Regions from separate parts of the Mesorhizobium captivum genome, predicted to be linked through region 2. Evidence: predicted binding sites of a transcription regulator. Region 2 holds the regulator's gene; each other region holds the start of a gene.
The links. The regulator PhoB, encoded in region 2, activates phosphate uptake and scavenging genes when phosphate is short. The targets are predictions, from matches to a motif close to TGTCATNNANCTGTCAT.
Positions count from the first base shown of each region.

Region 1 (3,245 bases), on a different contig from region 2:
CTCGCTGATCACCGCCCGCGAGCGGGCCGAATATGCAAGCCAGGCCAAGTCGCGCTTCCTCGCCACCGTCAGCCACGAGATCCGCACGCCGATGAACGGCATCATGGGCATGGCGAAGCTGCTTGCCGACACCGACCTGTCGCCGGAGCAGCGCACCTATGTCGGCGCCGTCTCCACCTCCGCAAGCGCGCTTCTTGCGCTGATCGAGGACCTTCTCGACTATTCCAAGATCGAGGCCGGCCGCTTCGATCCCGAGCCGCAGCCGACCTCGCTGCGCGAAATCGCCGACAACATCATCGAGCTCCTGGCGGCGAAAGCCTTCTCCAAGAACATCGGTCTCGGCTGCTACGTCGAGCCCGACGTGCCGCAGATGATCACCGCCGATCCCGGCCGCGTGCGCCAGGTGCTGCTCAATCTCATCGGCAACGCCGTCAAGTTCACCGACGCCGGCGGCGTTCTGCTCACCGTCGCGCGCGCCCGCACCGAGAGCACCGACCGCATCTGCTTCACCATCGCCGACACAGGTCCGGGACTGCGCGAAGAGGACATGGAGCGCATTTTCGAGGAGTTCGAGCAATCCGACGGCACCTCGACAAGGGTGCATGGCGGCGCCGGTCTCGGCCTTGCCATCTCTAAGCGGCTGGTGATCGCCATGGGCGGCACGATCTCGGTTTCGAGCCGGCTCGGCGAAGGGTCCGAATTCGTCTTCGATATCCCCGCCACCGCGGCGACCGAGCCGCCGCCGCATCGCCACAACATCCTCTCGGACCGGCGCGCGGTGATCGTGTCGAAAAACGCGGTCGAGGCCGATGCCATCGCCCGCGCCATCCGCGCCCATGGCGGCGCCGTCGATATCGCCGCGACGCCGGGCCAGGCCGCTTCGTTTGCCGCCGGCTGCAACGTGCTTCTGATCGATGCAGCGCTTGAAAACAGCGACGGCCGTTTGCTGAAGCGCCTGCGCGAGAGCGGCTTTGTCGATTGCGAGGCCATCACCCTGATCGCTCCGACCGATCGCGGCATGCTTGGCGAGTTCCGCGCCAACGGCTACGCGACGTTCCTCGCCCGGCCGGTGCGCGGCGAAACGCTGCTGCGTGTGCTGTTGACCAGCCATGTGGCGGCGCCGGCCGAGCCGCAGCCGAAACCCCGCGGTGCCGCGTCCGCGCGCCGCCGCGATCAGGGCCTGTCCGTGCTGATCGCCGAGGACAACGACATCAATGCAATGCTTGCCCGCGCCACGCTGCTCAAGGCCGGACATCGCGTCAAGATCGTCGGCAACGGCAAGGCCGCGGTCGAGGCCGTCACCGATGCCGGCCTCAAGCATCGTTTCGACGTAGTTCTGATGGACCTGCACATGCCGGTGATGGACGGGCTGGACGCGATCGCCGCCATCCGCCGCCATGAGGAAGCGCTTGCCGTGCCGCCGATCCCGATCATGGTGCTTTCGGCCGACAGCCAGGAAAAGACGCGCCACACCGTGCTGGCCCACGGCGCCAGCGGCTTCGTCACCAAGCCTCTCGACCCCGATGCGCTCGTCCAGGCCGTCGAAGGCCAGGTTGCAGCGTAACGATTTTTTTAGGTTTCGTGAACGCCTTGGATTGCCTGGCTTTCGCAGCCGTAACATAGCCGGTTGAAGGTATTGCCCAGCCGACGAAGTATTGCCGGGCTCGCCGTATCACGGTACTGTCACAATCCTGTTGCACCTACACCGTATCCCCGTGCCAAGAGGGATGGCTCGAAGGAGAGAATCACTCGTGCATACAGTCATGCCTGAATGCGACACTCGGTCGAACGCCAGCGCTTTGCTCGGCGCGCGTACCGCCGACGCCGTCGCAAGCGGCGCACCGCTGGGTCGTATCGGCAACCTTGAAGTGCGGCTCGCCCGCAACGAGGCCGAGATCGCCGCCGCCCAGGAAGTGCGCTACCGGGTATTCTATGACGAGCTTGGCGCGAGGAAGGATTTGTTCCGGGCGCAGGACCGGCGCGATGCCGACCGTTTCGACCCGCTCTGCGATCATCTCTTGGTTTTCGACACTTCGCTTCCCGGTCCCGAGCACCGGCGCATCGTCGGCACCTATCGTCTGCTGCGGCAGGAGATCGCCACGGCCGCGGGCGGCTTCTACTCCGAGGGCGAGTTCGAGTTGACCAAGCTGGTCGCGCGCCATCCGGGCCAGCGCTTCCTTGAGCTCGGCCGCTCTTGTGTGCTGCCGGAATATCGCTCCAAGCGCACCATCGAGGCGCTCTGGCAAGGCATCTGGGCCTATATCAACCACTATGGTATCGGCGTGATGACCGGCTGCGCGTCCTTCCACGGCATCGTGCCGGCGGCCCATGCCGAGGCGCTCACCTATCTCGCCCATCATTGCCGCACCGACCAGGCCTGGGATGTCAAGGCGGTCGCGGGCCGCTACTGCTCGATGGACCTGATGCCGATTGAAGCCGTCAACGCCAAGGCGGCGATCGCCGCCATGCCGCCGCTGGTCAAAGGCTACCTGCGCGTCGGCGCCCGCATCGGCGACGGCTGCGTCATCGACCACGAATTCTCGACCGTCGATGTCTTCGTCGTCATGCCGGTCAAGGAAATCGGCGCCCGCTACGTCAACTACTATGGCGGTGAAGGCCAGCGCTTCGCGGCATAGCGAATAACGAATAACGAATAACGAATAACGAATAGAAGAAAGTGACGGGATCTGTTCCGTTCAATCCCTATTCGCTACTCGCTCCCTCAGGGAATATCTTCCGGCCTCCGGCCGGGCCGGCTCTTATAGGCCGGGAACGACCAGCCGAATTTGAGCGCTCCCCCGCGTACCAGGAAAGCGGCCGCGAAGCCGAGCAGGCTGGATGGAAGCGCCGGCATGCCGATAAGGTCGCAAAGCGTGAAGAGCGCCGCACCCGCAAGCGCCGCCGTGACATAGATCTCGGGTCTCAACAGCACAGACGGCTCGCCGGCGAGCAGGTCGCGCAATATGCCGCCGAAGGTCGCCGTGAGCACTCCGGTGATAACCGATACGACCGGCGAGCCCGTGATCGCCAGCCCCTTTGCAGCTCCCATCACCGCAAAGGCGGCAAGCCCGATCGCGTCGAGCCACAGCAAGAGCTTGTAGCGGGATTCGACGCGATGGGCGCTGAAGAAGACAAGCACCGCCACGACCGCGCAGATCAGCACATAACCGCTATTGGCGACCCAGAACACCGGCAGGTTGAGGATGACGTCGCGCAGTGTCCCGCCGCCGATGCCGGTGACGCTG
Region 1 covers NZ_JAVIJB010000025.1:43,852-47,096, forward strand. The annotation lists gene RFM40_RS20875 (PAS domain-containing sensor histidine kinase) at 1-1,564, shown strand, start outside; gene olsB (l-ornithine N(alpha)-acyltransferase) at 1,764-2,636, shown strand; gene RFM40_RS20885 (trimeric intracellular cation channel family protein) at 2,723-3,245, opposite strand, start outside.
Region 1: olsB (l-ornithine N(alpha)-acyltransferase) is a predicted target of PhoB. The motif match lies at 1,682-1,698, and genes of this name have one in related genera.

Region 2 (3,245 bases):
CTATGAGGAATGGCAGCAGCTGGCCTGGACGGGCGCACTTATAATCACCCTGACGGTTCTCGGGCTGAGCATCTTCGCCCGCAGCCTTACCGGACGCAGAGAGGACAGATGAAACCGATGTTGTCCACCGACCTTAACGTAGCCGAGACGGCCGTCGAGAAGGCCAAGATCGAGGTTAAGAACCTCAACTTCTACTATGGCCAGTCGAAGGCGCTGAAGGACATCAACCTGTCGCTGCCCGAACGCAGCGTCACCGCCTTCATCGGGCCGTCGGGCTGCGGGAAGTCGACGCTGCTGCGCGTGCTGAACCGCATTTACGAGCTTTATCCGAAGCAGAACGCCGAAGGCCAGGTGCTGCTCGACGGCAAGAACATCCTCGACCGTTCGCAGGACCTCAACCTGCTAAGGACCAAGATCGGCATGGTGTTCCAGAAGCCGACGCCGTTCCCGATGTCGATCTACGAGAACATCGCCTTCGGCGTCAGGCTGTATGAGAAGATCAGCAAGGCCGAGATGGACAACCGCGTCGAGCAGGCGCTGAAGCGCGCCGCGCTCTGGACCGAGGTCAAGGACAAGCTCAACGCCAGCGGCCTCAGCCTCTCCGGCGGCCAGCAGCAGCGGCTCTGCATCGCCCGCACCGTGGCGGTGAAGCCGGAGGTCATCCTGCTCGACGAGCCGGCCTCGGCGCTCGATCCGCTGTCGACCGCCAAGATCGAGGAACTGATCGACGAGTTGCAGGCCGACTACACGATCGTGATCGTCACCCACAACATGCAGCAGGCGGCGCGCGTGTCGCGGCAGACGGCGTTCATGTATCTCGGCGAGCTGGTCGAGTTCGACCGGACCGAGAAGATCTTCACCTCGCCCCGCGAGAAGCGCACGCAGGACTACATCACCGGCCGCTTCGGCTGAGTTCATACGAGGACACCATCATGGCCCATACGGTCGCTTCCTTCGACGAGGACCTGAGGCAGATCAGCCAGCTCATCCGTGACATGGGCGATCTTGCCGGCTCCATGGTCGGCGCCTCGACCAAGGCGCTGCTCAATTCCGACAACGCGATGGCGCAGCGCGTGGTCTCCGACGACGCCATCATGGACGCGCGCCAGCGCGAGCTCGACGACCGCGCCATCACGCTGATCGCCAAGCGCCAGCCGATGGCCGACGACCTGCGCAGCGTGGTCGGCGCGATCCGCATGGCCGGCGACCTCGAGCGCATCGGCGATCTCGCCAAGAACATCGCCAAGCGGGTCGGCTCGGTCGGCGTCAGCGCTGCGCCACGCGACCTGTCGCACTCCATCGACTCGATGGCGCAGTTGGTGCTGATCCAGGTCCAGGGTGTCATCGAGGAGTACACGGCGGGCGACGCCACGGCGCTTGCCAAGCTCAGGAACGACGACGAGCGCATCGACGTCAAATACACATCCGTGTTCCGCGAGCTCCTGACCTACATGATGGAGGATCCGCGCAACATCACGGCCTGCACGCATCTCCTGTTCTGCGCCAAGAATCTGGAGCGCATCGGCGACCATGTCACCAACATCGCCGAGAACGCCTATTATGTGCTGACCGGCACCCAATTGCCCGCGAACCGTCCGAAGCAGGACGAGACGGCGATGTCGGCTCCGGCGGCGTGACAGCGAAGGTACCTGCCAAATGATCGCCCCACGCATCATGGTGGTGGAGGACGAGGAGCCGCTGGGGGTGCTGCTCCGCTATAACCTCGAATCCGAGGGCTACCAGGTCGAGGTGGTGACCCGCGGCGACGAGGCCGAGATCCGCCTGCAGGAGAACGTGCCCGACCTTCTGGTGCTCGACTGGATGGTGCCGGCGGTTTCCGGCATCGAGCTTTGCCGGCGCTTGAGGATGCGCCCGGAGACCGAGCGGCTGCCGATCATCATGCTGACCGCGCGCGGCGAGGAAAGCGACAGGGTGCGCGGCCTCTCGACGGGCGCCGATGACTACCTGGTCAAGCCGTTCTCGACGCCGGAATTCATGGCCAGGGTCAAGGCGCTGTTGCGCCGCGCCAAGCCGGAGGTGCTGTCCAGCGTGCTCAAGGTCGGCGACATCGTGCTCGACCGCGAATCGCACCGCGTCTACCGCAAGAAGAGCGAGATCAGGCTCGGCCCGACCGAGTTCCGGTTGCTCGAATTCATGATGCGGCATCCCGGCCGCGTGTTCTCGCGCAGCCAGCTGCTCGACAATGTCTGGGGCGAGACGATCTATATCGACGAGCGCACCGTGGACGTGCATGTCGGACGCCTGCGCAAGGCGGTCAACAACGGCCGTATGCCGGACGTGATCCGTACCATCCGTGGAGCCGGCTACGCGATCCGCGAGGATTGATCAGGCCACGTTCTTCCCGGCGGCGCCTGCTCGCGCCTGGACGCCCGGCGCGAAAATCTCCTGGTCGACGAAGCTCAGCGCGCGCATGGCGCAGCCTTCGCGGATCAGCGGCAATTCGTTCGGCTCGGTGTCGAAGGAGATCGATTTGGAGTGCTGGCCGCCGGCGGTCTGGGCGATGGCTTCCCGCAGCGCCGGCTCGATCAGGTCGAAAGCCGCCGCGCTGACGCCGACCATGGCGACCGGCGCCGGGTCGATCAGCGCGAACAGGCTGCCCAGCCCAAAGCCCAGCGCCTCGCCCGCCCGGCGATAGGCCTCGCGCTCCGGCCCGTCTTTTTCACGCGCCTTCGTGGCAAGAGCCCGCATGTCGGCATCGCCGACGTCGACCGGCTCGGCGTCCTCGCTCATCTTCATGGCGCTGCGCCAGATGGCGTAGTTGCCGGCATAGGCCTCGACGCAGCCGCGGCGCCCGCAGCGGCAGAGCGCGCCGCCGGGACGGTGGATCATGTGGCCGAACTCGCCGCCTGAGGAATGTGTGCCGGTGAACAACTCGCCTTTCAGCACCAGCCCCATGCCGATGCCGTGCGAGAGCAGGATGGCGATGAAATTGTCGCGATAGCGGTCGGGGTCGCGCCATTGCAGCGCCACCGCCATCATGTTGCAGTCGTTCTCCATGGTGGCGGGAATGCCGAATTCATGCTCCAGGATGTCGGCGAAAGGAATGTCGGTCAGCGGCGTGATCGGCGACCACAGCATGGCGCGGGCATGGGAATCGGTGATGCCCTGGATGCCCATGGCGATGCGGGCGACGCTGGCGACATCGAGATCGGGGTCTTCCAGCCGACGCCGGACGATCGCCGTGCATTCGCCGATCAGCTCGTCGCGCGGCATGGTGAGGGTGT
Region 2 covers NZ_JAVIJB010000003.1:91,009-94,253, forward strand. The annotation lists gene pstA (phosphate ABC transporter permease PstA) at 1-112, shown strand, start outside; gene pstB (phosphate ABC transporter ATP-binding protein PstB) at 109-912, shown strand; gene phoU (phosphate signaling complex protein PhoU) at 930-1,637, shown strand; gene phoB (phosphate regulon transcriptional regulator PhoB) at 1,657-2,346, shown strand; gene RFM40_RS04485 (ROK family protein) at 2,347-3,245, opposite strand, start outside.

Region 3 (3,245 bases), on a different contig from region 2:
GTGCGCCGTCATACCATCGGCTATGTCAGCCAATTCCTGCGCACCGTGCCGCGCGTTTCGGCGCTCGACGTCGTCGCCGAGCCGTTGGTCGAGCGCGGCGAGGACAGGGAAACTGCCCGTGGCAAGGCGCGCACCCTGCTTGCGCAGCTCAACCTGCCCGAAAAACTCTGGGCGCTGCCGCCGGCGACTTTCTCCGGCGGCGAGCAGCAGCGCGTCAACATCGCGCGCGGTTTCATCACCGAGCATCCGATCCTGCTGCTCGACGAGCCGACCGCTTCGCTCGACGCCAGGAACCGCGATGTCGTGGTCGACCTCATCGCCGCCAAGAAGGCGGCGGGCGTCGCCCTGCTCGGCATCTTCCACGATCAGGATGTACGCGATGCGGTGGCCGACCGCGTCATCGACGTCACCGCTTTCGCCGCAGGCAGGATCGCCGCATGAAGAAGCTTTCTGAGGCGCCGCTGGTTCATCCGACTGCGCAGGTCGAAAACTCGACGCTCGGCCGTTGGACCGAGATCGCCGAGCGTAGCCGGGTCTCGGAAAGCGAGCTCGGCGACTATTCCTACATGATGCAGGACTGCGCCGTCTGGTGCGCCACCATTCGAAAGTTCTCCAACATCGCGGCAAGCGTGCGCATCAACGCCACCAACCACCCGACCTGGCGGCCGACGCTGCATCACTTCACCTACCGCGCCTCGGATTACTGGGACGACGCCGATCACGAGAGCGAATTCTTCGCCGAGCGCCGTGCCAGACGGGTCACCATCGGCCACGACACCTGGCTCGGCCACGGCTCGACCATCCTGCCCGGCGTGGCCGTCGGCGACGGCGCGGCGGTCGGCGCGGGTGCGGTGGTGTCGAAGGATGTCGCGCCCTACACAATCGTTGCCGGCGTGCCGGCAAAGCCGATCCGCGAGCGCTTCGACCGCCGCACCGCCGAGCGTTTTCAGGCGCTCGCCTGGTGGGATTGGGATCATGCCCGGCTGCGCGCCGCGCTCGATGATTTCCGCGAGCTCTCGGCCGAGGCCTTCCTGGAGAAGTATGGCGGCTAACGATCGTGAATGGTGAATGGTCAATAGTGAATGGCCGACGAGGTTCGGGCTAGGAAGCCTTCTTCACCATTCACCATTCACCATTCACCATTCACCATTCACCATTCACATCCTTGACACATGACTCGGACAGTAGGCGTTCTCCCCTAGGAGATCGTCATGCTCGACAAGGTAAGACCCTCGCTCGCCTCCTTCTTCGAAGGCACCAACCCGATGCCGCCGGTGCATCTCGGCACGCGCTACGACAGATCGGGCAACTTCCTCTTCGAGCCCGGCAACACGGTGGTCAGCCACCTCGTTTCGGGCTCGCCTTCCGAAGCCGCGATCATCGCGGTGCGCGAGCGCATCCGCGCCATGCCCGACGCGAACCGCCTCGCCTTCACGCCGATCTCCAGCCTGCACATGACCCTGTTCCAGGGCATCATCGAATACCGGCGCCGCCTTCCCTATTGGCCTGCCGATGTGCCGCTCGACACCGGCATCGACGACATGACCCGTCTCTGTCTGCAGCGCCTGCAGGGCTTTGAGCCTTGCCCTCCCTTCCGCATCAAGGCCATTGGCGTCACGCCGAACGGCCTTACGGTCGCCGGTGCTTCCGACGAGGATGAGCGCATCCTGCGCACGTGGCGCGACGCGCTGTCCGTGCCGTTCGGCTACCGCCATCCCGACCACGACACCTACATCTTCCACATCACTTTCGCCTACCAGATCCGCCGCCTCGCCGATGAGCGGGTATCAGCCTGGCAGGATCTGTTCGACGACTGCCTGTCGTTCCTCGAGCGCGAGGCTCCGGTGATCGAATTGCGCCCGCCGGCCTTCTGCAGCTTCAAGGACATGAAGCATTTCGAGGAATTGCTTGTCCTTGGATGAGCCCATGCATGTCGCCCAAAAGTGCCTGGCGGTTTTGGGACAACGACATGCATAAACGAGGATTCCTGCCTGTGGGTCGTAACAAAACTGACATCAATCCGACACCCCAGCTTCATGGGGCTGCGCTAGCGAAGGTTAACGGACCTTCAAAACCGCGACGTACCGGAGTCTTGCCATGTCAGCATCATCGGCCACGCTGGAAATTCGCGGCGTAACCCGACGATTTGGCAAGAACACCGCCGTCAGCGATATCAACGTCTCGATCCCGCAGGGCCAGATGGTCGGCATCATCGGCCGTTCCGGCGCCGGCAAGTCGACGCTTCTGCGCATGATCAACCGTCTCATCGATCCCAGCCAGGGGTCGATTTTTTTTGACGGCGCCGAGGTCTCGCGCCTGCAGGGCTCGCCGCTGCGCCGCTGGCAGCGCGACTGCGCCATGATCTTCCAGCAGTTCAACCTCGTGCCGCGCCTCGACGTGCTCACCAACGTGCTGCTCGGCCGGCTCAACCACCGTTCGACGTTCTCCAACCTGCTCGGCATGTTCTCGCGCACCGAATGCGCCGAGGCGGTGGCCGCGCTCGAGCGCCTCGATATCGCCCGCACCGCGCTGCAGCCGGCCGGCACGCTTTCCGGCGGCCAGCAGCAGCGCGTGGCGATCGCGCGCGCCATGATGCAGCAGCCGAAGGTGCTGCTCGCCGACGAGCCGATCGCCTCGCTCGACCCGCTCAACGCCAAGGTGGTGATGGACTCGCTGCGCGACATCAATTTGCGCGAAGGCATCACCGTCGTCACCAACCTGCACACGCTGGACACCGCCCGCGCCTACTGCAACCGCATCATCGGAATGGCCGCCGGCAAGGTCGTGTTCGACGGCGCGCCCGAGGATCTCGACCGCGAGGCCGTGCGCACCGTCTATGGCGCCGACGCCAATGGCGTCGAGATCTCCGAGGCCATCACGTCGACCAGCGTCACCATCAAGCCGAAGATCACCGCATCCGCCGGACCGCTCGAACCAGCCTTCCCTGGCTACTGAATCCATCGCCCGGACCCGAAGCGGTTCCGGGCAAATCGCGGATTTCAAGAGAGCAACCCGGATCGCCAGCCCGCGTCAAAGGCCAGACTTAAAAATTCGAACGCCGCCGGCGCGAAGCCGGAGCAACAGGAGAGAGATCAAAATGTTCAGGAAAATTGTTCTTTGCGCCGTATCAATGCTGGCCATGGCGGCAAGCGCCGCGCACGCTGCCGACATCAAGGAGTTCCGCGTCGGCATCCTCGGCGGCGAGAACGAAACCGACCGTCTGCGCAACTACCAGTGCCTTGCCG
Region 3 covers NZ_JAVIJB010000025.1:99,015-102,259, forward strand. The annotation lists gene phnL (phosphonate C-P lyase system protein PhnL) at 1-441, shown strand, start outside; gene RFM40_RS21140 (DapH/DapD/GlmU-related protein) at 438-1,052, shown strand; gene RFM40_RS21145 (DUF1868 domain-containing protein) at 1,212-1,922, shown strand; gene phnC (phosphonate ABC transporter ATP-binding protein) at 2,098-2,955, shown strand; gene phnD (phosphonate ABC transporter substrate-binding protein) at 3,098-3,245, shown strand, end outside.
Region 3: phnC (phosphonate ABC transporter ATP-binding protein) is a predicted target of PhoB. The motif match lies at 2,000-2,016, and genes of this name have one in related genera.